3 regions of the Ancylobacter sp. 3268 genome follow, and region 2 is predicted to be linked to each of the others. Evidence: predicted binding sites of a transcription regulator. Region 2 holds the regulator's gene; each other region holds the start of a gene.
What was found. The regulator HrcA, encoded in region 2, represses chaperone genes, less so after heat shock. The targets are predictions, from matches to a motif close to GTTAGCACTCNCNNNNNGNGAGTGCTAAC.
Positions count from the first base shown of each region.

Region 1: the regulator HrcA is predicted to act here: its motif matches at 3,820-3,848, upstream of groES (co-chaperone GroES).
Region 3: the regulator HrcA is predicted to act here: its motif matches at 5,194-5,222, upstream of groES (co-chaperone GroES).

Region 1 covers NZ_JAVDUX010000001.1:460,802-468,357, reverse strand. Annotated here, with positions in the region: gene J2X65_RS02205 (MFS transporter) at 1-1,446, shown strand, start outside; gene groL (chaperonin GroEL) at 1,608-3,254, opposite strand; gene groES (co-chaperone GroES) at 3,362-3,676, opposite strand; gene J2X65_RS02190 (usg protein) at 3,991-4,278, shown strand; gene J2X65_RS02185 (exopolysaccharide biosynthesis protein) at 4,413-5,015, shown strand; gene J2X65_RS02180 (hypothetical protein) at 5,060-5,203, opposite strand; gene oxlT (oxalate/formate MFS antiporter) at 5,837-7,144, shown strand; gene J2X65_RS02170 (carbon-nitrogen hydrolase family protein) at 7,249-7,556, opposite strand, start outside.
Region 2 covers NZ_JAVDUX010000005.1:332,147-339,702, forward strand. Annotated here, with positions in the region: gene hisF (imidazole glycerol phosphate synthase subunit HisF) at 1-291, shown strand, start outside; gene J2X65_RS09720 (phosphoribosyl-ATP diphosphatase) at 303-632, shown strand; gene coaA (type I pantothenate kinase) at 755-1,714, shown strand; gene J2X65_RS09730 (alpha-ketoglutarate-dependent dioxygenase AlkB) at 1,722-2,369, shown strand; gene J2X65_RS09735 (hypothetical protein) at 2,408-3,349, shown strand; gene grpE (nucleotide exchange factor GrpE) at 3,375-3,989, opposite strand; gene hrcA (heat-inducible transcriptional repressor HrcA) at 4,068-5,168, opposite strand; gene rph (ribonuclease PH) at 5,376-6,089, shown strand; gene rdgB (RdgB/HAM1 family non-canonical purine NTP pyrophosphatase) at 6,093-6,752, shown strand; gene hemW (radical SAM family heme chaperone HemW) at 6,775-7,556, shown strand, end outside.
Region 3 covers NZ_JAVDUX010000006.1:118,561-126,116, forward strand. Annotated here, with positions in the region: gene cydB (cytochrome d ubiquinol oxidase subunit II) at 1-452, shown strand, start outside; gene J2X65_RS10640 (ribonuclease HII) at 474-1,124, opposite strand; gene J2X65_RS10645 (MarC family protein) at 1,230-1,925, shown strand; gene J2X65_RS10650 (dienelactone hydrolase family protein) at 1,950-2,831, opposite strand; gene groL (chaperonin GroEL) at 3,102-4,739, opposite strand; gene groES (co-chaperone GroES) at 4,829-5,125, opposite strand; gene J2X65_RS10665 (phasin) at 5,382-5,870, opposite strand; gene J2X65_RS10670 (phasin family protein) at 6,143-7,246, opposite strand; gene J2X65_RS10675 (PAS domain-containing sensor histidine kinase) at 7,528-7,556, shown strand, end outside.

The DNA of each region.
Region 1 (7,556 bases), on a different contig from region 2:
ACCCCGGTCGGCTTCGCGCCGATGACGACGATGCAGTGGCGCATCTGGTGGCTCGCCGCCTTCGGCAAGTTCTTCGAGGGGCTGGTGGTGTTCATGACCGCCGTCGCCCTGCCGCTCATCGCCGTCGAGTTCGACATGAGCGCGACCCAGCACGGCATCGTCGGGGCGGCCTCGCTGGCCGGCATCCTGGTCGGGGCGCTGGCGCTGGGGGGCCTGTCGGATACGTTCGGCCGCAAGTTCATGTTCGTGGTCGAGATGATCATCTTCATGATCTTCCTGGTGCTGCTGGCGCTCAGCCCCAGCTATCCCTGGCTGGTGGTGTTCCTGTTCGGGGTCGGGGTCGCGCTGGGCTGCGACTATCCCACGGCGCACCTCATCATTTCCGAGAGCATTCCCAGCAGCGCCCGCGGCCGGCTGGTGCTCGGCGCCTTCGGCTTCCAGGCGCTCGGCGCGCTGGCGGGCAGCGGCGTCGGCTACATCGTGCTGGTCAACCTGCCGGAGATCTCCGCCTGGCGCTGGATGTATGCCTCGGCCATCCTGCCCGCCGCCCTGGTCACCCTCGGGCGCTTCTACATCACCGAGAGCGCTCCCTGGCTCTTCGCGCATGGCCGCTTCGACGAGGCCGAGCGGGAGGCGGCGAAGCTGCTCAGGCGCGCTCCGGCCTATCCGCACGAGATCAAGCTGGCCCGCGGCAACCGTCAGGCGCGCCGCCATGCGTCCGAGACCGGCTGGTCGGCGCTGTTCAGCGCCAGGAACCGGCGTGCGACCCTCCTCGCCTCGGTGCCGTGGTTCCTTCAGGATCTGGGCACCTATGGCATCGGCCTGTTCACCCCGACCATCCTGGCCGCGGCGCTCGGCCATGCCGCCTCGCAGGCGCACGACATCACCGACCTCATCGCCAACCAGATCCTGGCGGCGGAGGGCGCGGCATTGATCGATGCGCTGCTGATCGTCGGCATCGTCGGGGCGGTGGCGCTGTCGGACCGGGTCGGTCGCATTCCGCTGCAGGCGCTGGGCTTCGTCGGCTGCGCCGCCGGGCTGCTGCTGGCGGCGTTCTCGACGCATTATGCCGACCCGGTACGGACCGCGCTGATCTTTGCCGGTTTCATGCTGTTCAACTTCATGACCAATATCGGCCCCAACGCCCAGACCTACCTGCTTGCCGGCGAGGTGTTCCCCACGCATGTGCGGGGCAGGGGCGCGGGCTTTGCGGCGGCGTTCGGCAAGATCGGCGCGGTCCTCACCGCTTTCCTGTTTCCGATTCTGCTGGCCGGGATCGGCACCACCTATCTGCTCTACGGCCTTGCCGGCACCTCGCTGCTCGGCGCGGTGGTCACCTGGCGGTTCCGCATCGAAACCAAGGGGGTCAATCTCGACCGGGTGCACGAGCGCGCCGTCGATGCCGAGCTCGACGCCGCCGCGGGCATAGGGCGCGAGGCGGCCTGAAGTTCTCACGTCGATTCAACGGCCCCGATGCAAAAGGGCGCGGCTTTCGCCGCGCCCTTTCATATTTCCGACGATGAGGACGTCGATCAGAAGTCCATGCCGCACCCGAAGCCGGGCTTGCCCGGCTTCGGCGCTCGACCGCCGGGGCGGTCGGACCTTGATCAGAAATCCATGCCGCCCATGCCGCCCATGCCGCCGCCCGGCATGGCCGGAGCCGCGCCGGCCTTCTTGGGCAGCTCGGCGATCATGGCTTCGGTGGTGATCAGCAGCGAGGCCACCGACGCGGCGTTCTGGATCGCCGAGCGCAGCACCTTGGCCGGGTCGATCACGCCGGCCTTGTACATGTCGACATATTCGCCGGTCTGGGCGTTGAAGCCGTAGGCGTAAGTGTCCTTCTCCAGGATGCGGCCGACGATCAGCGAGCCGTCCTCGCCGGCGTTGGACGCGATCTGGCGGGCCGGGTACTGGACGGCCTTGCGGACGATCTCAACGCCGGTCTTCTGGTCGGCATTGGCGGTGGCGACGCCGTCGAGCGCCTTGATGGCGCGGAGCAGGGCGACGCCGCCGCCCGGCAGGACGCCTTCCTCGACGGCCGCACGGGTGGCGTGCAGGGCGTCGTCGACGCGGTCCTTCTTCTCCTTCACCTCGATCTCGGTGGCGCCGCCGACGCGGATCACCGCGACGCCGCCGGCGAGCTTGGCCAGGCGCTCCTGCAGCTTCTCGCGGTCGTAGTCCGAGGTGGTCTCCTCGATCTGCGCCTTGATCTGCGCGACGCGGGCGTCGATGTCGGCCTTGGCGCCGTTGCCGTCGACGATCGTGGTGTTCTCCTTCTCGATCACCACCTTCTTGGCGCGGCCGAGCATGTCGAGGGTCACGGTGTCGAGCTTGATGCCGAGATCGTCGGAGATCGCGGTGCCGCCGGTCAGCACGGCGATGTCCTGCAGCATGGCCTTGCGGCGGTCGCCGAAGCCCGGCGCCTTCACCGCCGCGACCTTCAGGCCGCCGCGCAGCTTGTTGACGACGAGGGTCGCGAGGGCTTCACCCTCGATGTCCTCGGCGATGATCAGCAGCGGCTTGGAGGTCTGCACGACGGCTTCGAGGACCGGCAGCAGCTCCTGGAGGCCCGAGAGCTTCTTCTCGTGGATGAGGATGTAGGGATCCTCGAACTCCACGCGCATCTTCTCGGCATTGGTGATGAAATAGGGGGAGAGATAGCCGCGGTCGAACTGCATGCCTTCGACGACGTCGAGCTCGGTCTCGGCGGTCTTGGCTTCCTCGACGGTGATCACGCCCTCATTGCCGACCTTCTGCATCGCCTCGGCGAGGAACTTGCCGACTTCGGCGTCGCCATTGGCGGAGATGGTGCCGACCTGGGCGATCTCGTCGTTGGAGGTGACCTTCTTGGCGTTCTTCTTGATGTCCGCCACGATGGCCTCGACCGCGAGGTCGATGCCGCGCTTCAGGTCCATCGGGTTCATGCCGGCGGCCACCGACTTGGCGCCTTCACGCACGATCGCCTGGGCGAGCACGGTGGCGGTGGTGGTGCCGTCGCCGGCGAGGTCGTTGGACTTCGAGGCCACTTCGCGCACCATCTGGGCGCCCATGTTCTCGAACTTGTCCTCGAGCTCGATTTCCTTGGCGACCGTCACGCCGTCCTTGGTGATGCGCGGGGCGCCGAAGCTCTTCTCGATGACGACGTTGCGGCCCTTGGGGCCCAGCGTCACCTTCACCGCATTGGCGAGGATGTCGACGCCGCGCAGCATCTTGTCGCGCGCATCGCCGGAGAACTTTACTTCCTTGGCAGACATGTCCTGAAACTCCGAGTGTCGTGTGTCGTTCGCGGTTCGGGAGCCGAGGGGGCGGCGTAGGCCGCGCGGCGCTCAGCGGAGCGCCGGGCTCTCGGGCTCCCGGCGGATCACGCGGCCTTCTTGGCCGAGCCGGCGTCCTCGACGATGCCGAGAATGTCGGATTCCTTCATGATGAGGTAGTCGACGCCGTCGAGCTTCACCTCGGTGCCGGACCACTTGCCGAACAGCACGCGGTCGCCGGCCTTCACGTCGAGCGGGACGAGCTTGCCGGCTTCGTCGCGGGCGCCGGGGCCGACGGCGACGATCTCGCCCTGGGAGGGCTTTTCCTTGGCGCTGTCGGGGATGATGATGCCGCCGGCGGTCTTCTCTTCCGCATCGACACGCTTGACCACCACGCGGTCATGCAGGGGACGGAACTTCATCGGTTCTCTCCAGAAAGTCTTGAACGGGCGGTGAATTTGCCGAACGACGCCGGTTCGGGCCCGCCAGGCGCAACCCGACCCGTGCATCGTCGGCGACCATCTAGGAGGCTGCCGCTACGCGCGCAAGGGGGAGAGGGCAAAAATCTGGCAGTCCAGGCAAGAGAGTGCCAGCGCCGGGACGGCGCCCTTGTCAGCACTCTGTCGCATATGCTGCCAATGCATTGATATTGAACACTAAATTCAAATTATGCTCTTGCGGCGCCCGTCGGCCGCGCTCATCATCTTCCGTGCATGTTCGCGAAAGGAGGTTCCGCATGGCATCCGATGCTGCGCCGGTCTCGGCGGATTTCAGCCGGCAGATGAGCGGCTACGGCCTGACCACCGCTCATATTCTCTATCGCATGCCCGATCATCGCTCGCTGCTGCAGACCTATCTCTGGCAGCGCTACGATTTGTTTCCGCATTTCCCCGAGCTGCAGCGCTTTCTCGACTTCTGGGCGCGCGAGCTCGAAGGGCCGCTGCATTCGGTGACGGTGAGCCATTCCCGGCTGATCACGCCGACGGAGCTGCGCGCGGTAGATGGGATTTTCCGGCTCAACTGACCCATCGGCACCCGGCCTGACGGCGGGATGATCAGCAGAATGCCCTCTCATTGCCGCTTTCCACGTGTTAAGAGGTCCCCTGAAACACGGTGCCTTCGGGCGCTTGGGGATGTCTAAGGCATTTGGTCGGGCTGGTGGATCATCGTTCTCCGCGCACGTCGGAGCTGCTCAGTGCTCTCGCGACGGCCCATTCCGCCGATCGCATCGGCGTGGGGGAGGTGGTGCACGCGCTGCGCAACCGCGCCTTCGGCCTGTCGATTCTGTTGCTCGGCCTGCCGAACTGCCTGCCGATGCCGCCGGGCATCCCGGTGATCTGCGGCCTGCTGCTCTGCCTCGTCGGCGTGCAGATGACCATGGGCCGCGACGAGCTCTGGCTGCCGGGCTGGATCGCCCGGCGCACCTTCTCGCGTGCGCTGCTGGAGAAGATCGTCAACGGCGCCCTGCCATGGGTGCGCCGTTTCGAGGGTTATTCGCGCCCCCGCCTGCATTATTTCTCCAACGCCTCCGCCCGGCTGGTGCTGGGCATGCTGGTGGTGCTGCTGGGGCTGCTGCTGCTGCTGCCGATCCCGATCTTCGGCAATCTGCCGCCCGGCATCGCGGTGTGCATTCTCGGCCTCGGCCTGGTGGAACGCGACGGCATCTTCATCTGCGCCGGCATCGTCGCCACGGCGATCAGCGCCGGGGTCATGGGCCTGCTGACCTGGATGCTCTATCAGGGCGCGCTCGCGGTCATCTGAGCGCGCCCGGCCATTGCCGGCCGGCCTTCGGCCCAGCGTCCGGCTCAGCCCGGCGGATCGACCTTCACACCTTTCGGCCCGACCTCGATCTGCAGCGTGTTCTGGTCGCGCTGATAGGCCTGATAGGCGAAGATGCCGGCAACCACCGCCAGCACGGCGATGACGGCGTAGAGTACGGGTCGGTTCATTTCATTCCCTTGTCGGATGGCGGAACGGCCTTGAGTCGAGCCGTGCGCACCCCATGGCGAGCGGTGATCGAACGCCGGCAGGTACCATCGGGTTCCATCGCCGCCCGACGCCGCTACCGCAGCGTCGGCCCGCGCCATCTCTGCGGCACCTCGCCGCCTTCCGCAGCGACCGATCCGGCCAGCGCCCCTCGTCACCCCTCTTTTCTCTGCGATCCGGCAAGCAAACCCTGCGTCATATCGTGGGAAAGAACGCCCGGTCGCCGACGCCGTGCGGCGTTCGTCTCCGCTCATACCGAGGTTTATTTGCCGGTGACCAAAGGTATGTCACGAAATAATCGTACGTATAAGTCGAACCCACTCAATGAACACTTGGCTTTTGAACTGTCAAAAAGTTTAATTTTGCCAGTATTCCCTCCGTGGTATTTTGTGTACGGTTGTGAAACGTCGCATGAATATCAGATAACACCTGACCATTCGTAAGGTTTTGCCTCTGGTCGGGGTGTGTCAGGCGGTCTCAGGGGGGCCGTCCGGTAGCGTGCGGAGCATCATGAACGGGCGGCGCCGGAAGCGTCCCGTCCCAAGCGGCCGGAACAAGAGCCGTGGATTTCAGCATTCAGGTCGAGGAAAATAATCATGCAAGCCACGGTTAAGACGCCGCGTCCCTGGGAGCCCTGGGTTCAGCTGGGCTGCGGCGTCATCTGCATGGCGATGATCGCCAATCTTCAATATGGCTGGACGCTGTTCGTCGATCCGATCGACGCCAAGCACCAGTGGGGCCGGGCGGCCATCCAGCTCGCCTTCACCCTTTTCGTGCTCACCGAGACCTGGCTGGTTCCCGTCGAGGCGTGGTTCGTCGATCGCTATGGCCCGCGCGTCGTCATCCTGTTCGGCGGCGTGACCATCGCGTTGGCGTGGATCGTGAACTCCTACGCCACCTCGCTGCCGCTGCTGTATCTCGGCTCGATTCTCGGCGGCATTGGCTCGGGCGCGGTGTACGGCACCTGCGTCGGCAATGCGCTGAAGTGGTTTCCCTATCGCCGCGGCCTTGCCGCCGGCGCCACCGCGGCCGGCTTCGGGGCCGGTGCGGCGCTCACCGTGGTGCCGATCGCCGCGATGATCGCCTCGCATGGTTATGAGGCGGCCTTCTTCTGGTTCGGCCTCGGCCAGGGCGCCGTCGTGGTCGTGATGTCGGCTTTCCTCTATTCGCCGAAGTCGAAGATCGCGCCGCCCAAGAAGCCCAGCCACCTGCCGCAGAGCAAGGTCGACTACAAGCCGGCGCAGACCATCTCCAAGCCGGTGTTCTGGCTGCTCTATCTCATGTTCGTCATGGTGGCGTCCGGCGGCCTGATGGCGGCGGCGCAGATCGGCCCGATCGCGCATGATTTCGGCGTCGCCAACGTCCCGGTCAACCTGCTCGGCCTGCAGGCGGCGGCGCTCACGCTGGCGATTTCGCTGGACCGCATCTTCGACGGCTTCGGGCGGCCGCTGTTCGGCTTCATCTCCGACCAGATCGGCCGAGAGAACACCATGTTCATCGCCTTCGGCACCGCGGCCGCGGCGCTGCTGATGCTGGTGTTCCACGGCGCGAACCCGCTGGTGTTCGTGCTGGCGACCGCGGTGTTCTTCGGCGTGTTCGGCGAGATCTACTCGCTGTTCCCCGCGACCGCCGGCGACACCTTCGGCTCCAAGTTCGCGGCCACCAATGCCGGCATGCTCTACACCGCCAAGGGCACGGCCGCCCTGCTGGTGCCGATCGCCAGCATCGTGGCGGCCACCTATGGCTGGTATGCGGTGTTCGCCATCGCGGTGGGCCTGAATGCGACCGCGGCGTTCCTCGCTTTGTTCGTGCTGAAGCCGCTGCGCGGCCGCTTCATCGCCAACAGCGCCGTCGAGGCGACGGTGAACGACGCCGCGCCGGTGAGCGGCCAGCACGCCCACTGAGCCTCTGCGGCCAAACGATCGAGGCGCGCCGTCCCCGGGGATGGCGCGCCTTTTTGTTTTGAGCCGGAACGGGTCGGCGATCGGCGGCGCCGGCGAAGGGACGATCAGTCGGCGACCAGCGGGCCGTAGAGTTCGGGCCGCCGGTCGGCGAGATGCCGGTTGGCCGCGCGCGCGGCCCTGAGCGCCGCCGGGTCGAGATCGGCGAAGATCAGCCCATCCTCGTTGCCGGCGATCACCAGATGGCCGCCGGTCGGCTCGCCGACGCAGCTCATGCCGAGATAGTCGAGCTCGCCTTCCGATCCGATGCGGTTGGCATAGGCGACATAGACGAGGTTCTCGAAGGCGCGGGCCGGCACCACCACGTTCGAGACGCCGACGAACGGCTTCATATTGGCGGTCGGCACCAGGATCA
Region 2 (7,556 bases):
GCGCGCGAGGTGGTGGCGCTCGGCGCCGGCGAGATCCTGCTCACCTCCATGGATCGCGACGGCACCGGCGAGGGGTTCGACCTGAAGCTGACCCGCGCCATTTCCGATGCCGTCCCGGTGCCGGTGATCGCCTCCGGCGGCGTCGGCACGCTCGATCATCTCGTGGACGGCATCCGCGAGGGCAGGGCGAGCGCGGTACTGGCCGCCTCGATCTTCCATTTCGGCACGTTCACCGTCGGTGCCGCCAAGGACCGTCTCGCCGCGGCCGGGTTGCCGGTGCGGCGCAGCTGAGGGAAGCCGGAATGGACGACAAGCGCGTGACCCTGGATGATCTCGCCAGCATCGTCGCCGACCGCGCGGCGGGTGGCGGCCCGCCCTCCTATACGCGTTCGCTGATCGAGAAGGGTGTCGCCAAATGCGCGCAGAAGCTGGGCGAGGAGGCGGTCGAGACCGCTCTCGCGGCGGTGGCGGCTGATACCAAAGCCGTCGTTTCGGAGAGCGCCGACCTCCTCTACCATCTGATGGTGCTGCTCCATGCGCGGGGAATCCCGCTCGAGGACATCTATGCCGAGCTCGGTCGTCGTACCGCCCGTTCGGGCATCGAGGAAAAGACGTCGCGTTCCACTGGCTGAACCGTTCCGACCGGCGGCGAGAGCCAGTATCGAGTGCGGCATGAACGTGGTATACGGTCGACCAACGCTTGGCGCCACGTCCGGGCGATGACGGCATATGCTGCCCCGAGGAATCGCAGCCCATGGACATGAAGCTCGACAGCATTGGGCTTTCGCCCTTCCGCAATTTCTCGCGCGCCGAATGGGCCGCGCTGCGTGCCGATACGCCGCAGCCGCTTACTCCCGAGGAGATTGCGCGGCTGCAAGGCCTTAACGACCGCCTCTCCCTGGCCGAGATCGAGGAAATCTATCTGCCGCTATCGCGGCTGCTTTCCATCTATGTGGCAGCGACGCAGAAGCTGTTCCGCGCCATGCAGAAATTCCTCGGGCCAGAGCAGGCCGGGAAGATGCCCTACATCATCGGCATTGCCGGTTCGGTGGCGGTCGGCAAGTCGACGACGTCACGCGTGCTGCAGGCGCTGCTCGGCCGCTGGGCCAACACCCCCAAGGTGGCCCTCGTCACCACGGACGGCTTCCTCCTCCCCAATGCGGTGCTGGAGCGGGAAGGGCTGATGCAGAAGAAGGGTTTCCCGGAAAGCTACGACCTGCCGGCGCTCCTGCATTTCCTCACCGATATCAAGGCGGGGCGGCACCCGGTGACGGCGCCGATCTACAGCCATTTCGACTATGACGTGATGCCCAATGAACGGGTCGAGGTTGACCAACCCGACATTCTCATCGTCGAGGGGCTCAATGTGCTGCAGACCAGCCGGCCGCCCAAGGACGGCAAGGGCATCCCCTTCGTCTCCGATTTCTTCGACTTCAAGATCTATATCGATGCCGACGACGCGATCCTCGAGCGCTGGTATGTCGAGCGCTTCATGCGGCTGCGCCAGACCGCCTTCCGCGACCCCGCCGCCTATTTCCATCGTTATGCCGGCATTTCCGAAAGCGAGGCCGACCAGACCGCGCGCTCCATCTGGCACTCGATCAACCGGGTGAACTTGCAGGAGAATATCCTGCCCACCCGCCAGCGCGCCGACCTCATCCTGCGCAAGGGGGGCGACCACGAGGTCGAAGCCGTGGCGCTGCGCAAGCTCTGATCGCGCCATGATCCCCGCCCCGCTCGAACTCGCGCCCGGCTGCCTGTGGTGGCGGGGCTATCTCGACCGTGCCGCCCAGGAGGCGCTGGTTGCCGATATCCGCGAGGTGTTGAAGACCGCGCCGCTGTTCATCCCGCGCATGCCACGCACGGGAAAGCCATTCTCGGTGCGGATGTCGAATTGCGGTCCGCTCGGCTGGGTATCGGATGAGAGCGGCTATCGCTATCAGCCGCACCATCCCGAGACGGGCGAGCCATGGCCGCCCTTCCCCGCCGCCTTGCGCAACGCATGGGCTGACCTTGCCGGTGCGGCACCGGCTCCACAGGCCTGCCTGATCAACTGGTACGGCCCCGAGGCGCGCATGGGGCTGCATCAGGACAAGGACGAGCAGGAGTTTTCCGCGCCGGTGCTTTCGCTTTCGCTCGGCGATACCGCCATCTTCCGCATCGGCGGCGTCGAGCGTCGCGGTAAAACCCGCTCCATTCAGCTCGCTTCGGGGGATGCGCTGCTGCTTTCCGGGCCGAGCCGGCTGGCCTTTCACGGTATTGATCGTATTCTTGCCGGCACGTCGACGCTGCTCAGTCAGCCAGGTCGCATCAATCTGACGTTACGGCGCGTGCATCCGGCTCGCGAGGAACGGGATGCGGCGCTATGAGCAGACAACTCAATAGCTTTCCCATGGAAGGACATGCCATGCGACGCTTGGTGCGCGCTGCCGTTCTGATCGCCGCGCTGGCTGGTTCGCCTCTCGCGGTTCACGCCGAGCCGGTGTTTCCGAATGGCGGCTCGGTCGGCATGGAAGTGCCCGGCGGCATGGTGCCGATTCCCGGTGCGGCCGGCTTCGAGGATCGTGCCGCCAAGGCAGCGATCCTCTTCGTCGAGGTGCCGCATGCGGATTTCGACACAATCGTGAAAAGCTTCGAGCCGGATGCGCTGCAGAATAAGGGCGTGACGATCGAGAGCCGCAAGCAGGTCACGCTGGCAGATGGCGGTCGCGGGTTGATCCTGAGCGGCTATCAGAGCGTCGGCGCGGTGGCGATCAAGAAGTGGATCATGCTGGCCGGCGGCAAGAACCAGACCGCCGTCATCACCGTGCAGTTCCCCGAGGCGGCCTCGGACAGCTATCCAGACGCGGTCGTGGAAGCGGCGCTGTCCAGCGTGGTATTCCGCGCGCCGCCCAGCCAGGAAGAACTGCTCGCTCGCCTGCCCTTCACCTTTCAGTCGCTAGAAGGGTTCAAAGTATTGCGGGTGCTCGGCAATTCGGCGGTGTTGATGACCAAGGGCGAGGCATCCGCCCCGCAGGAGGGGCAACCGATCTTCATTGCCGGCGTGGTGCCGGGCGAAGTGGGGGAAAACGAGCGCGAAAGTCTTGCCAAGCGGGCGGTCGCGTCGGTCCCGGGCGTGCGTGACCTGCGCGTCGAGCGTGGCGGGCCGCTGCGAATTGGCGGTCAACCGGGCATCGAGATCGTCGCCAATGCCGTGGACCTGCAAACCGGCAAGCCGGTGAAGGTTGCGCAGTGGCTGCGTTTCGGCCGTGCCAGCTATATCCGCATGGTCGGGGTGCTGCCGGCGGACGATTTCGCCCGCGACTTTGACAGTCTGCGGGCGCTGCGCGACGGGCTGGAGCTGCGCTGAGGCGCGCTCCAGCCCGTTGTTCAGTTCAGTTCTGGCTGGTCTGGCTTTCCGCCGGAGCGGCCTTCGGGCCGCCCTTGGAAACGCCGACCATCGCCGGCCGCAACACGCGCCCGCCAATTGTGTAGCCGGGCTGGATCACCTGCACGACGGTGCCGGAGGGTACTTCGGCATTCGGGACCTCGAATATGGCCTGATGCAGGTTCGGATCGAAGCGGGAGCCCTCGGCGTCGATGCGGACGACGCCATGTTTCGCCAGCGTCTGGGTGAGGCTGCGCGCGGTCAGCTCGATGCCGTCCAGCAGCGTCTTCAGCGTGCCCTCGGCGCTCGCACGAGCGTCGGGCTGGATGGCGCCGAGCGCGCGTTCGAAATCGTCTGACAGCGACAGCACGTCACGGGCGAAGCCGGTAATGCCATAGACCTTGGCATCGGCCACTTCGCGCTCGGCGCGACGGCGTACATTGTCGGCTTCGGCAAAGGCGCGCAGGAACTTGTCCTTCAGCGCGGTGATCTCCGCCTCATAGCGTTCGCGCTCGGCGGCGAAGCCATCCTCGCCGTTTTCGGGCGAACCGACGGTTTCTTCGCTCGGCGTACCGGCGACCTCGTCGGAAGCATCCGCCGGCTTGCGGTTATCTTCGGTCATGACTGCCTCGTCGGGGGAAGGAATTCCGGACGCGTTGCGTCACGGTTGCCCGCCATATCGGGTCCTGGCGGCAAAAAATCAAGCTGCGTCGAAGTCCGGACGGCCCAGAACCCGGCTGACCACCCGCGCGGTGAAGTCCACCATCGGCACGATACGGGCATAATTCAGCCGTGTCGGCCCGATGACGCCGAGCACGCCGACCACCCGCCCCTGCCCGTCGCGATAGGGCGCGACGATGGTGGAGGAACCTGACAGCGAAAACAGCTTGTTTTCCGAGCCGATGAAGATGCGCAGGCCCTGCGCGTCCTCCGCCCGTCCCAGAAGGTCCACCACTTCCTGCTTGGCCTCGAGATCGTCGAAGAGCAGACGTACGCGCTCGAGGTCCTCGATGGCCTTGAGGTCGTGCAGCAGGCGGGTCTGGCCACGCACGATCAGCCGGCGTTCGGCCTTGTCGCCGCCCGACCAGGAGGCGAGCCCGGCGGCGACGACGCGCGCCGTGACCTCGTCGAGTTCGGCGCGGCGGGCGGCGAGCGTGCGCTCCACCTCGGCGCGGAGCTCGGACAGCGTGCGTCCGCGGGTGCGGGCGTTGAGGAAATTGGTAGCCTCGACCAGTGCAGAGGGAGGCAGGCCGGCGGGCAGCGGCACCAGCCGGTTCTCCACCTCGCCATCGTCGGAAACCAGAATGAGCAGCGCCCGCGAGGGGTCGAGCGGCACGAACTCCATGTGCTTCAGGCGCGTGTCGCTCTTCGTGGCGGTGACGACACCGGCGCCGCGCGACAGGCCGGAGAGCATATTGGAAGCCTCCGCCAGCACGCCCTCCACGGTCTGGGCGCGCGCGGCCGCCTTGACCTGTGCCTCGATGGCATTGCGCTCCTCCTCCGAGACGTCGCCGATCTCCAGCAGCGAATCGACGAAAAAGCGCAGGCCGCGTTCGGTCGGCAGGCGCCCGGCGCTGGTGTGCGGGGCGAAGATGAGGCCGGCGGCTTCGAGATCCGCCATCACGTTGCGTACCGAGGCCGGCGACAGCGTCATGGGAATGAGGCGGGAAATATTCCGCGAGCCTGCCGGCTCGCCGGTGGCGAGATAGCTCTCGACGATTTGCCGAAAAATCTCCCGCGACCGCTCGTCGAGCTTGGCGAGGGAGGGGGAGGTGGAAGCCAGGATCGGATCGAGAGGCATGGTCGAGCCGCGTTCGCCATCAGGACGTTTCATGTGAAACATATAATTGGCCTTCGCGCCGGAGCGTACAAGGCGCAGAGTTATGCGCTTGCGGTTGCACGGCACTGCCCCTTACAAGGAGCGCCGATAGACCGGCGCCTTGTTGGTCGCGGTTTCTCACGCGCACGGGCGCCATCGCGTCTGGCAATGCCTCATGGAGACTTCAGCATGCGTCCCTCCCGCCGCGCTCCCGACGAGATGCGGGCCGTCAGCTTCGAACGCGGCGTGCTGCGCCATGCGGAAGGCTCCTGCCTGGTAAAGTTCGGCGAGACCCATTTGCTGGTGGCCGCAACCTTGGAAGAGCGGCTGCCGCCCTGGCTGAAGGGGCAGGGCCGCGGCTGGGTCACCGCCGAATATGGCATGCTGCCGCGCGCGACCCATGAGCGCACGCGTCGCGAGGTCACGGCCGGCAAGCCGTCGGGTCGCACCATGGAGATCCAGCGGTTGATCGGCCGTTCGCTGCGCACCATCGTCGATCTGGAAAAGCTTGGTGAGCGGCAGATCACCGTCGATTGCGACGTGATCCAGGCGGATGGCGGCACCCGCACCGCCGCCATCACCGGTGCCTGGATTGCGCTGCATGATTGCCTCAACTGGATGAAGGCCCGGAGCCTGCTCTCGACGATCCCGCTGCGCGACCATGTGGCAGCGGTCTCCTGCGGCATCATCGACGGTGAGCCGCGGCTCGACCTCGACTATGCCGAGGATTCCGATGCCGGCACCGACTGCAATTTCGTGATGACCGGCGCCGGCGGTTTCGTCGAGCTGCAGGGTACGGCGGAGAAGGCGCCTTTCACCGAGGAAGAGTTCAACGCCATGCTCGGCCTCGCCCGCAAGGGCATCGGCCGCCTGGTCGATCTGCAGAAGATGGCGGTGGCCTGAACGATGGATGAGGATCGTCAGCCGCACCGCCGGCTCACCGGCCGGGTGGTGATCGCCACCCACAATCCCGGCAAGCTCATCGAGATGCGCGGGCTCATGGAGCCTTATGGTGTCGAGCTGGTCTCGGCCGGCGATCTCGGCCTGCCCGAGCCGGAGGAGACCGGGCTGACTTTCGAGGAGAATGCCCGCATCAAGGCAAGGGCCGCCTGCGAGGCCACCGGCCTGCCGGCCTTTGCCGACGATTCCGGCCTCTGCGTCGAGGCACTGGGCGGCGCACCGGGGCTTTATACCGCACGCTGGGCGGGGCCAGAGCGCGACTGGGGCAAGGCCATGGCCAGGGTCGAGGAGGAACTGCGCAAGGTCGATGCCGTCGATCCGCGAGACCGCCGTGCCTATTTCATCTCGGCACTGTGCATCGCTTGGCCGGACGGCCATATCGAGGATTTCGAGGGGGTGGTCTCCGGCGAAATGGTATGGCCGCCGCGCGGCGACAGCGGCCATGGCTATGACCCGATGTTCCTCCCGGACGGCTCGGCCCGTACCTTCGGCGAGATGAACGGCGAGGAAAAGCACGCCATGCCGCCGCTCGGCCGCGGCGGATCGCACCGCGCCCGCGCCTTCATCAAGCTGGCCGAGGCCTGTTTCGGGGCCAAGTTTGACTGACCTCGCCGATAGGGCGCCCCCGGTGGATCCGGGATTCGGCGTCTACGTGCATTGGCCGTTCTGCAAGGCCAAGTGCCCTTATTGCGACTTCAACTCGCATGTGCGCCATGCCCCGCCGGACGAGGCGCGGTTCCTCGCCGCGTTTCGTGCCGAAATCCGCCATATGCGCGAGCGCACCGGCCAGCGGCGGACGCAGAGCGTGTTCTTCGGCGGCGGCACGCCCTCGCTGATGGCGCCGGCGACGGTCGAGGGCATCCTGACCGCCATCGACGCCGCCTGGCCTCTCGATGCCCGCGCCGAGATAACCCTGGAGGCGAACCCCACCAGCGTCGAGGCCGGGCGCTTTCGCGGTTACCGCGCCGCCGGCATCAATCGCGTCTCCCTCGGCGTGCAGGCATTGGACGACAGCTCCCTGAAGGCGCTGGGGCGGATGCACACGGCGGCCGAGGCGCTGGAGGCGGTGGCCATCGCCCGCTCGGCCTTCGAGCGCTCCTCCTTCGACCTCATCTACGCCCGGCCGGAACAGAAGCCGGCCGAGTGGAAGCGCGAGCTGGAGCGCGCCATCGCCGAGGGCTGCGAGCACCTCTCGCTCTACCAGCTCACCATTGAGGACGGCACGCCCTTCGCGGCGCTCCATCGTGCCGGCAGGCTGAAGACGCCGGAACCGGAGGTGGCACGCGCCTTGTGGGACGTGACGCAGGAGACGACGGCCGCCGCCGGCCTGCCGGCCTACGAGATTTCTAACCACGCTCGGCCCGGCGCCGAGAGCCGGCACAATCTGCTCTACTGGCGCTATGGCGAATA
Region 3 (7,556 bases), on a different contig from region 2:
CCGCCCAGGCCCGCGCCCGCCATCACGCCCGGCTGCTGCTGCCGGTGGTGCTCATCTTCATGGGCATTGTCAGCCTGTGGACGCCGATCGCCTTTCCGCGCATCGCCGACCGCTGGTTCTCGCTGCCGAACCTCTATTACCTGGCGCCGCTGCCGCTGCTCACCCTGCTGCTCGCCGGCCTGGTGTGGCGCTGGCTGGAGCGCGGCCACGAGCACCTGCCGTTCCTCGGGGTGATCGGGCTGTTCCTGCTCGGCTATGCCGGCATCGGCATCTCGATCTTTCCGCACCTCGTGCCGCCGGCGCTCACTGTCTGGGAGACCGCGGCGGCGCCGGCGAGCCAGGTGTTCATGCTCATCGGCACGGTGTTCATGCTGCCGCTGATCCTCGGCTATGTCGCCTTCGTCTACTGGACCTTCCGCGGCAAGGTCCGCGCCGGCGAGGGCTATCACTAGCCCGCATGAGCCGGCGGCATTCTATTCGGCCGCTTCGCTCTCCCGCGCCAGCCGCAGACGGATCGGCGCGAAGGAGGTGCGGTGGTGCCGGCATACGCCGAGCCGCTCCAGCGCCTCGCCATGTTCGGGCGTGCCGTAGCCCATGTGCCGCTCGAAGCCGTAGCCGGGATTGAGCCGCCCGAGTTCGCCCATCAGCCGGTCGCGCGTGACCTTGGCGACGATGGACGCCGCGGCGATCGAGGCGACCAGCCCGTCGCCGCCGATGATCGCCCGCGCCGCGCATGAGACCGGCGGCAGATCATTGCCGTCGACCAGCAGCAGCCGCGGCGCGCGCGGCAGGCCCTGCGCCGCCCGCGCCAGCGCCCACAGCGTCGCCTGGCGGATATTGGTGGCGTCGATGCGCGCCGGCGGGGCGAAGGCGACCGACACCTCCGCCGTCTCGCAGATGATCTCGTACAGCGCTTCGCGGCGCGCGGCAGTGAGCTTCTTGGAATCGTCGAGCCCTTCCGGCACCCGCGCCGGATCGAGGATCACCGCCGCCGCCACCACCGGCCCCGCCCAGGGGCCGCGCCCGACCTCGTCGGCGCCGGCCACCGGTACGTCGCCTGTCCGCCAGGCGGCAGCCTCATGGGCGAAATCGGGACCGGAACGGGGGAGCGGGCGCGGCGGCATTTTTCAGGGCGATTCGAGAGCGAGAGATTGTGCGCCGACCATGCGTCTCTATGCTGCCGGACGCAACGCCCGCAGCGCGCCCTCGTGTCGCCACAGGCGCGGTATGTGGATATCGGCAGGCTCGGGACGCGCCGCGCGGCGGCAGCCGTCTGCGGGCTGCTTTATACGGGCGATGCGATGAACTGGTCGGAACGCTTACAGGAATTCGTCACCTTCTGGGTCGTTCTCGACCCGATCGGCACCTTGCCGGTGTTCCTCGCGGTCACCGCCGGGCTGTCGCCCGCCGCGCGACGGAAGGCGGCGGTGCTGGCGGTGATCATCGCCTTCGCCGTGCTGGTGTTCTTCGCCTTGGCCGGGCACTTTCTGCTCAATGCGATGGATGTCTCCATCGCCTCGTTCCAGATCGCCGGCGGCATCGTGCTGTTCCTGTTCGCGCTCAGCATGATCCATGGCGGCCATACCCAGAGCGCGCATCCCGAGATCGACGCCAACCCGATGGACATCGCCGTCTACCCGCTGGCCATTCCCTCCATCGCCGGGCCGGGCGCGATGCTGGCGGCAGTGGTGCTGTCGGACGATGCCCGGCACGACGTCACCGATCGCATGCTGACCCTCGGCACCATGAGCGTGGTGCTGCTGGTCACCCTCACCATCCTGCTCTGCGCCGGCTTCCTGTCGCGGCTGATCGGCCGCGGCGGCGGCGCGATCATCTCGCGGGTGATGGGCATGATCCTGGCGGCGATGGCCATCGATCTCATTCTCAGCGCCACCGCCGGCTGGCTGAACCTGCCGCCAATCTGAACGGAACGGGTCCGTGCCGGCCGCTCAGGTCTCGACCGGCGGCGGCGAGCCGAGATGCTTGGCCAGGAACGTGCCGGTGCGGGTCCAGGCGAGCGCTGCGGCCTGGGGATCGTAGCGCGTCGGGCTGGTATCGTTGTTGAAGGCGTGGTTGGCGCCCGCATAGATGTGGATGGTGAAGTCCTTGCCGGCTTTCTTGAGCGCCTCCTCATAGGCCGGGATGCCTTCATTGATGCGGGTATCGAGCCCGCCATACTGCAGCAGCAGCGCCGCCTTGATGTCCGGCACCTTGTCGAGCGGCGGCTGCGCGCCGTAATAGGCGACGCCGGCCTTCAGCTGCGGGCTCGCCTCGGCGAGCAGGTTGACCATGCCGCCGCCCCAGCAGAACCCCACCGCCCCCACCGATCCGGTCGAGGCCTCGTGGCGGGCGAGGAAGGCCACCGCATCGACGGCGCGCGCCAGCGTGGCCGGGCGGTCGAGCGCGGCGATCATGTCCCGCGCCTTGTCCTCGTCGGCGGGCGTGCCGCCATCGGCCGAAAGCAGGTCGATGCCGAAGGCAAGATAGCCCTCGAGCCCCAGCCGGCGGGTAATGTCGCGTATATGCGGATTGAGGCCGCGGTTTTCGTGGATCACCAGCACCGCCGGCCGCCGGGCATCGACGCGCTTGGCCCGTACGAGCAGGCCGCTGACATTCTTGCCGCCGGACAGGAAGCTCGCCGTCGAGATGTCGAGCCGCGGATCGTCCTCGGCGACGACGGCGGCGCGGGCATAGTCATTGGAGAGCAGCGGCAGCACGGCGCTTGCCGCCGCCACCGAGCCGGCAAGGGTGATGAGCCGGTCCATGAAATCCCGCCGGCCGATCTGGCCATGGGTGAAGCGGTCGTAGAGATCGATGATGCGCTGGTCCATTGGCGTTCCTCCCAGGGAACCGGCAGGGTGGACCCGTTCGCCGCCGCGCGCACATCAGAAACCAGCGAGCGGCCCCTGCGCCACGAATGAGGGAGCTTTCCGGAGCGCCCGCCCCGCCATCTGCGGAAGCCGCCAAGCAGAAAGGGCGCAGCTTCCGCCGCGCCCTTTCCAATTCCACAGCTCACGGACCTCGATCGGAAGTCCATGCTTTTCCGAAGCCGGGCTCGCCCGGCTCCGGCACTCACAACCGCAGGGGCGGAGTGGATTTCGTCAGAAATCCATGCCGCCCATGCCGCCACCCGGCATGGCCGGAGCGGCAGCTGCCGGCTTCGGCAGCTCGGCAACCATGGCTTCGGTGGTGATCAGCAGGCCGGCCACCGAGGCGGCGTCCTGCAGCGCGGTGCGCACCACCTTGGCGGGGTCGACGATGCCGGCCTCGATCATGTCGACGAACTCTTCGGTCTGGGCGTTGAAACCGAAGTTCTGGTCCTTCGATTCCTGTACCTTGCCGACGACGATGGAGCCTTCCACGCCGGAATTCTCGGCGATCTGGCGGATCGGCGCCTCAAGCGACTTCAGGACGATCTTGATGCCGGCCTGGATGTCGGCATTGTCCGAGGACAGCTTCTCGACCGCCTTCTTGGCGCGCAGCAGCGCGATGCCGCCGCCGGGCACGATGCCTTCCTGCACCGCCGCGCGGGTGGCGTTCAGGGCGTCGTCGATGCGGTCCTTCTTCTCCTTCACCTCGATCTCGGTGGCGCCGCCGACGCGGATCACCGCGACGCCGCCCGCGAGCTTGGCCAGGCGCTCCTGCAGCTTCTCGCGGTCATAGTCCGAGGTGGTCTCCTCGATCTGCACCTTGATCTGCGCGACGCGGCCCTCGATGTCCTTCTTCTTGCCGGCGCCGTCGACGACGGTGGTCTTCTCCTTCTCGATGATCACCTTCTTGGCGCGGCCGAGCATGGCGAGCGAGACGCTCTCAAGCTTGATGCCCAGCTCTTCGGAGATCACCTGGCCGGCGGTGAGGATGGCGATGTCCTCGAGCATGGCCTTGCGGCGGTCGCCGAAGCCGGGCGCCTTCACCGCCGCGACCTTCAGGCCGCCGCGCAGCTTGTTCACCACGAGGGTCGCAAGGGCTTCGCCCTCGACGTCCTCGGCGATGATGACCAGCGGCTTGCTCGACTGCACCACGGCTTCGAGAACCGGCAGGATCGCCTGCAGGCCGGAGAGCTTCTTGTCGAAGATCAGGATGTAGGGATCGTCGAGGTCGACGATCATCTTCTCGGCATTGGTCACGAAATACGGCGAGAGGTAGCCGCGGTCGAACTGCATGCCCTCGACCACTTCGAGCTCGGTCTCGGCGGTCTTGGCTTCCTCGACGGTGATGACACCCTCATTACCGACCTTCTGCATCGCGCCGGCGATCATCTGGCCGATCGAGGCATCGCCATTGGCGGAGATGGTGCCGACCTGCGCGACTTCGTCGGACGACTTCACCTTCTTGGCGCGCTTGGTGATGTCCTTGATGGCCTCGGCGGCGGCGAGGTCGATGCCACGCTTCAGGTCCATCGGGTTCATGCCGGCGGCCACCGACTTGGCGCCCTCGCGGACGATCGCCTGGGCGAGCACGGTGGCGGTGGTGGTGCCGTCGCCGGCGAGGTCGTTGGTCTTCGAGGCCACTTCGCGCACCATCTGGGCGCCCATGTTCTCGAACTTGTCCTCGAGCTCGATCTCCTTGGCGACGGTGACGCCGTCCTTGGTGATGCGCGGGGCGCCGAAGCTCTTGTCGATCACGACGTTGCGCCCCTTGGGACCCAGCGTCACCTTCACCGCGTTGGCGAGGACGTCGACGCCGCGCAGCATCTTTTCGCGCGCTTCGACGGAGAATTTAACTTCCTTGGCAGCCATGGGGCTCGCTCCTGACTAAATATCTGGGCCGGCTCCCCCGCTGCCTCGACGGGCGCGGGGCGTGCCGGTCGGGATGCCGGCGGCCGGTGTCAGCCGACGATGCCAAGCACGTCGGATTCCTTCATGATGAGGTAGTCGACGCCGTCGAGCTTCACCTCGGTGCCGGACCACTTGCCGAACAGCACGCGGTCACCGGCCTTCACATCGAGCGGAACCAGCTTGCCGGCCTCGTCGCGGGCGCCCGGGCCGGCGGAGATGACTTCGCCCTGCGAGGGCTTTTCCTTGGCGCTGTCGGGGATGATGATGCCGCCGGCGGTCTTCTCTTCGGCATCGATGCGCTTCACCACGATGCGGTCGTGCAGGGGACGGAACTTGAGCTTGGCCATCGTTGATCCTCGGCTATTCCTCTGTGGCGCCGGCACGGCGCCGGCATGACACCCGCGGGGGCAGGCCGGCTGGCACTCGGGGCGAATGAGTGCCAAAGCCGCTGCCGAGATAGGCAGGCCATGAGGCGGAGTCAAGGCGAGGAACCGGGGGCGGCGGCGAATTCCCGCGGTACGGGAACCCGCCCCTCGAAACGCCGAAAGGCCCGACCCGCGTGTGGCGGGCCGGGCCTTCCGGAATCGGCAGGTCGGTAAGGCGTCAGGAGGCCTTCTTGATGGTCTTCTCGACCGAAGCCTTGATCGGCTCGGCGGTCTCGTTCGCGACCTTCTGGGCCAGCACCGAGAGATCCTTGGCCTGGGCCGAGAGCACGTCGAACTGCTTGCGCAGGTGGCCGGTGGAGATCTCCACCGCCTCGGACAGGCTCTTGGTGCCCAGCAGGGCGCTGAAATAGTCGAAGGTGGAATTCACATTGGCGCGCAGGGCCTCGAGCGCCAGCGTGTTGTACTCGGCGACGCCCTTGGAGGCGGTGGTGTAGGTGTCCTCGAGGAGGTCGGTGGTCTCCTCGGCATGCGACTTAAGCTTCTCATAGGCGTCGCGGGCGTTCTGCACGCTCTTCTCGGTCAATTCACGCACCGCGGCGGGAACTTCGAGATTGGGAATGTCGAACTTCGGCAGCGCCGTCTCGAACGCCGCGGTGGCGGCCTTCACGGTCTTCTTCGGGGTCGGGGTAGCGGTAGCCTCGGTCATGGCTTGGTCCTCGCGTTCACGGGTGCTCAATCAAGTCGCCCGTCCACGCCTGCGGCGCGGATCGGGAACGGCGCTCGGAAAACGCGAGCGGGATGTCCTCCCGCCCTTTCCGACTTCGCATTGCTTATTTGTGCAATGCAATATCATATTGCAATGCACAATCAACCCCGGCTGCGCAAATTTTTTGCCGGGGTGCCTCCCGAAAGACTGAAAAGACGGCATCGCCAGGCGGGACGGCGCCGAACAATAGCCCGGACACCGCGCCGGCGGCGTCACTCCTGCGCAGCGGGCCGCGGGGCCTCGGGTGCCGGAGCCGTCGCCACAGGCTCGGCAGCCGCAGGCGCTTCGGTCGCCGGCGGCTCCTTGGAAGCCGGCGACGGCACGGTCGCGGACTTCGGCGCGGCACGCCGGCCCCTCGCAGGCTTGATAGACACGGCAGCCTTGTCCTCAACAGGAGCTTTGGGCGCAGCCGGCGGCTCGGGCGCCGCCGGAGCCTTGGGGGCAGCGGCACGCCGGCCCGCCGGAGGCTTGATGGCCGGGGTCTTGGCGGCAGGGGTCTTGGCGGCAGGGGTCTTGGCGTCCGGCGCAGTAGCCGGCGAGGATTCGGCGACCGACGCCGGCTTTGAAGGTGCGGCGGCCTTTGTTGCGAGCGGGACCGTTGCCGTCGCCTTGGCCGCCGCGCGCTTCGCGGCTGAGGGCTTGGTCGCCGCACGCGCACGCTTCGCCGTCGCCGGCTCGACCGCCGCTGCGGCCTGTGGCGCCGCCGTGACGCTGGGTTTCGTCGCGCCCCGCTTCGCGGCCACCGGCTTTGCCGAAACCTCTGCCGCCGGCTCGATCGCCGCCGGGGCGGCCGCAACCGCCTTGGCAGCGGCAGGCATGGCCGAAACCGGCTTGGCAGCGCTAGGTTTGGCAGCGGCAGGCTCGACCGTCGCCGGCTTCGCGGCAGCCGCGGGGGCCGGCGGCGGCTCAGCCTTGGACACGCCGGCGCGAGCCGTCGGGCCGTTCGGCTTGGCGCCACCGCTTTCGGCGGCGGCGAAGCCGGCCTGCGACAGCACCCGGACCTGCTCGCCGAGCCGCTGCGCCTGCCGGGTCACGAATTCCTCGTTCAGCCGCCGCCATTCCTCCAGCGACGAGGCGCGTGCGAGGCGGCCGGCGAACTCGAAGGCGGCGGCGATATTGGCGGCGGCGAAATCGACCGTGGTCCGCCCAAATCCCCGGGCGTTCTGCTGGGCGGTGTCCACCCGGCGCTCGACATCGCTCAGCGCCTTGTGGGCGGCGCCGAACATGTTGTCGACGGCCGAGCGTGCCTGGTCCACGCCCTGCTCGGCGAAGTTCCGCAGGTGGTTCGGAATGTCCAGCTTGGGATCCTGGGCCATCGACGTCCTCCCCTCACTCTGCCGGCATGATACCGCAGCGCACGCTAGCGTCTATGCGCAGCGTCACATACAACTAAAGTATCGTCCGCCCTGCGAAAGGCAACCGGAATCGGGGTTGGCGTCTGGTCGCATCCGGTTAACCGCGAAACGCGAAGCGTCCCGCCGGCCGGCGGGACGGCATGGCGCGAGGCCGCCGCCCGCCTTATGATCGCGGCGATGGAGGCCTCCTGCGCGCCTCCGCTGGCTTTTCCCGTCCCCGTGGGAGCGAACAGTTCGGGTTCATGACGACACCGACCGACGGACACGACGC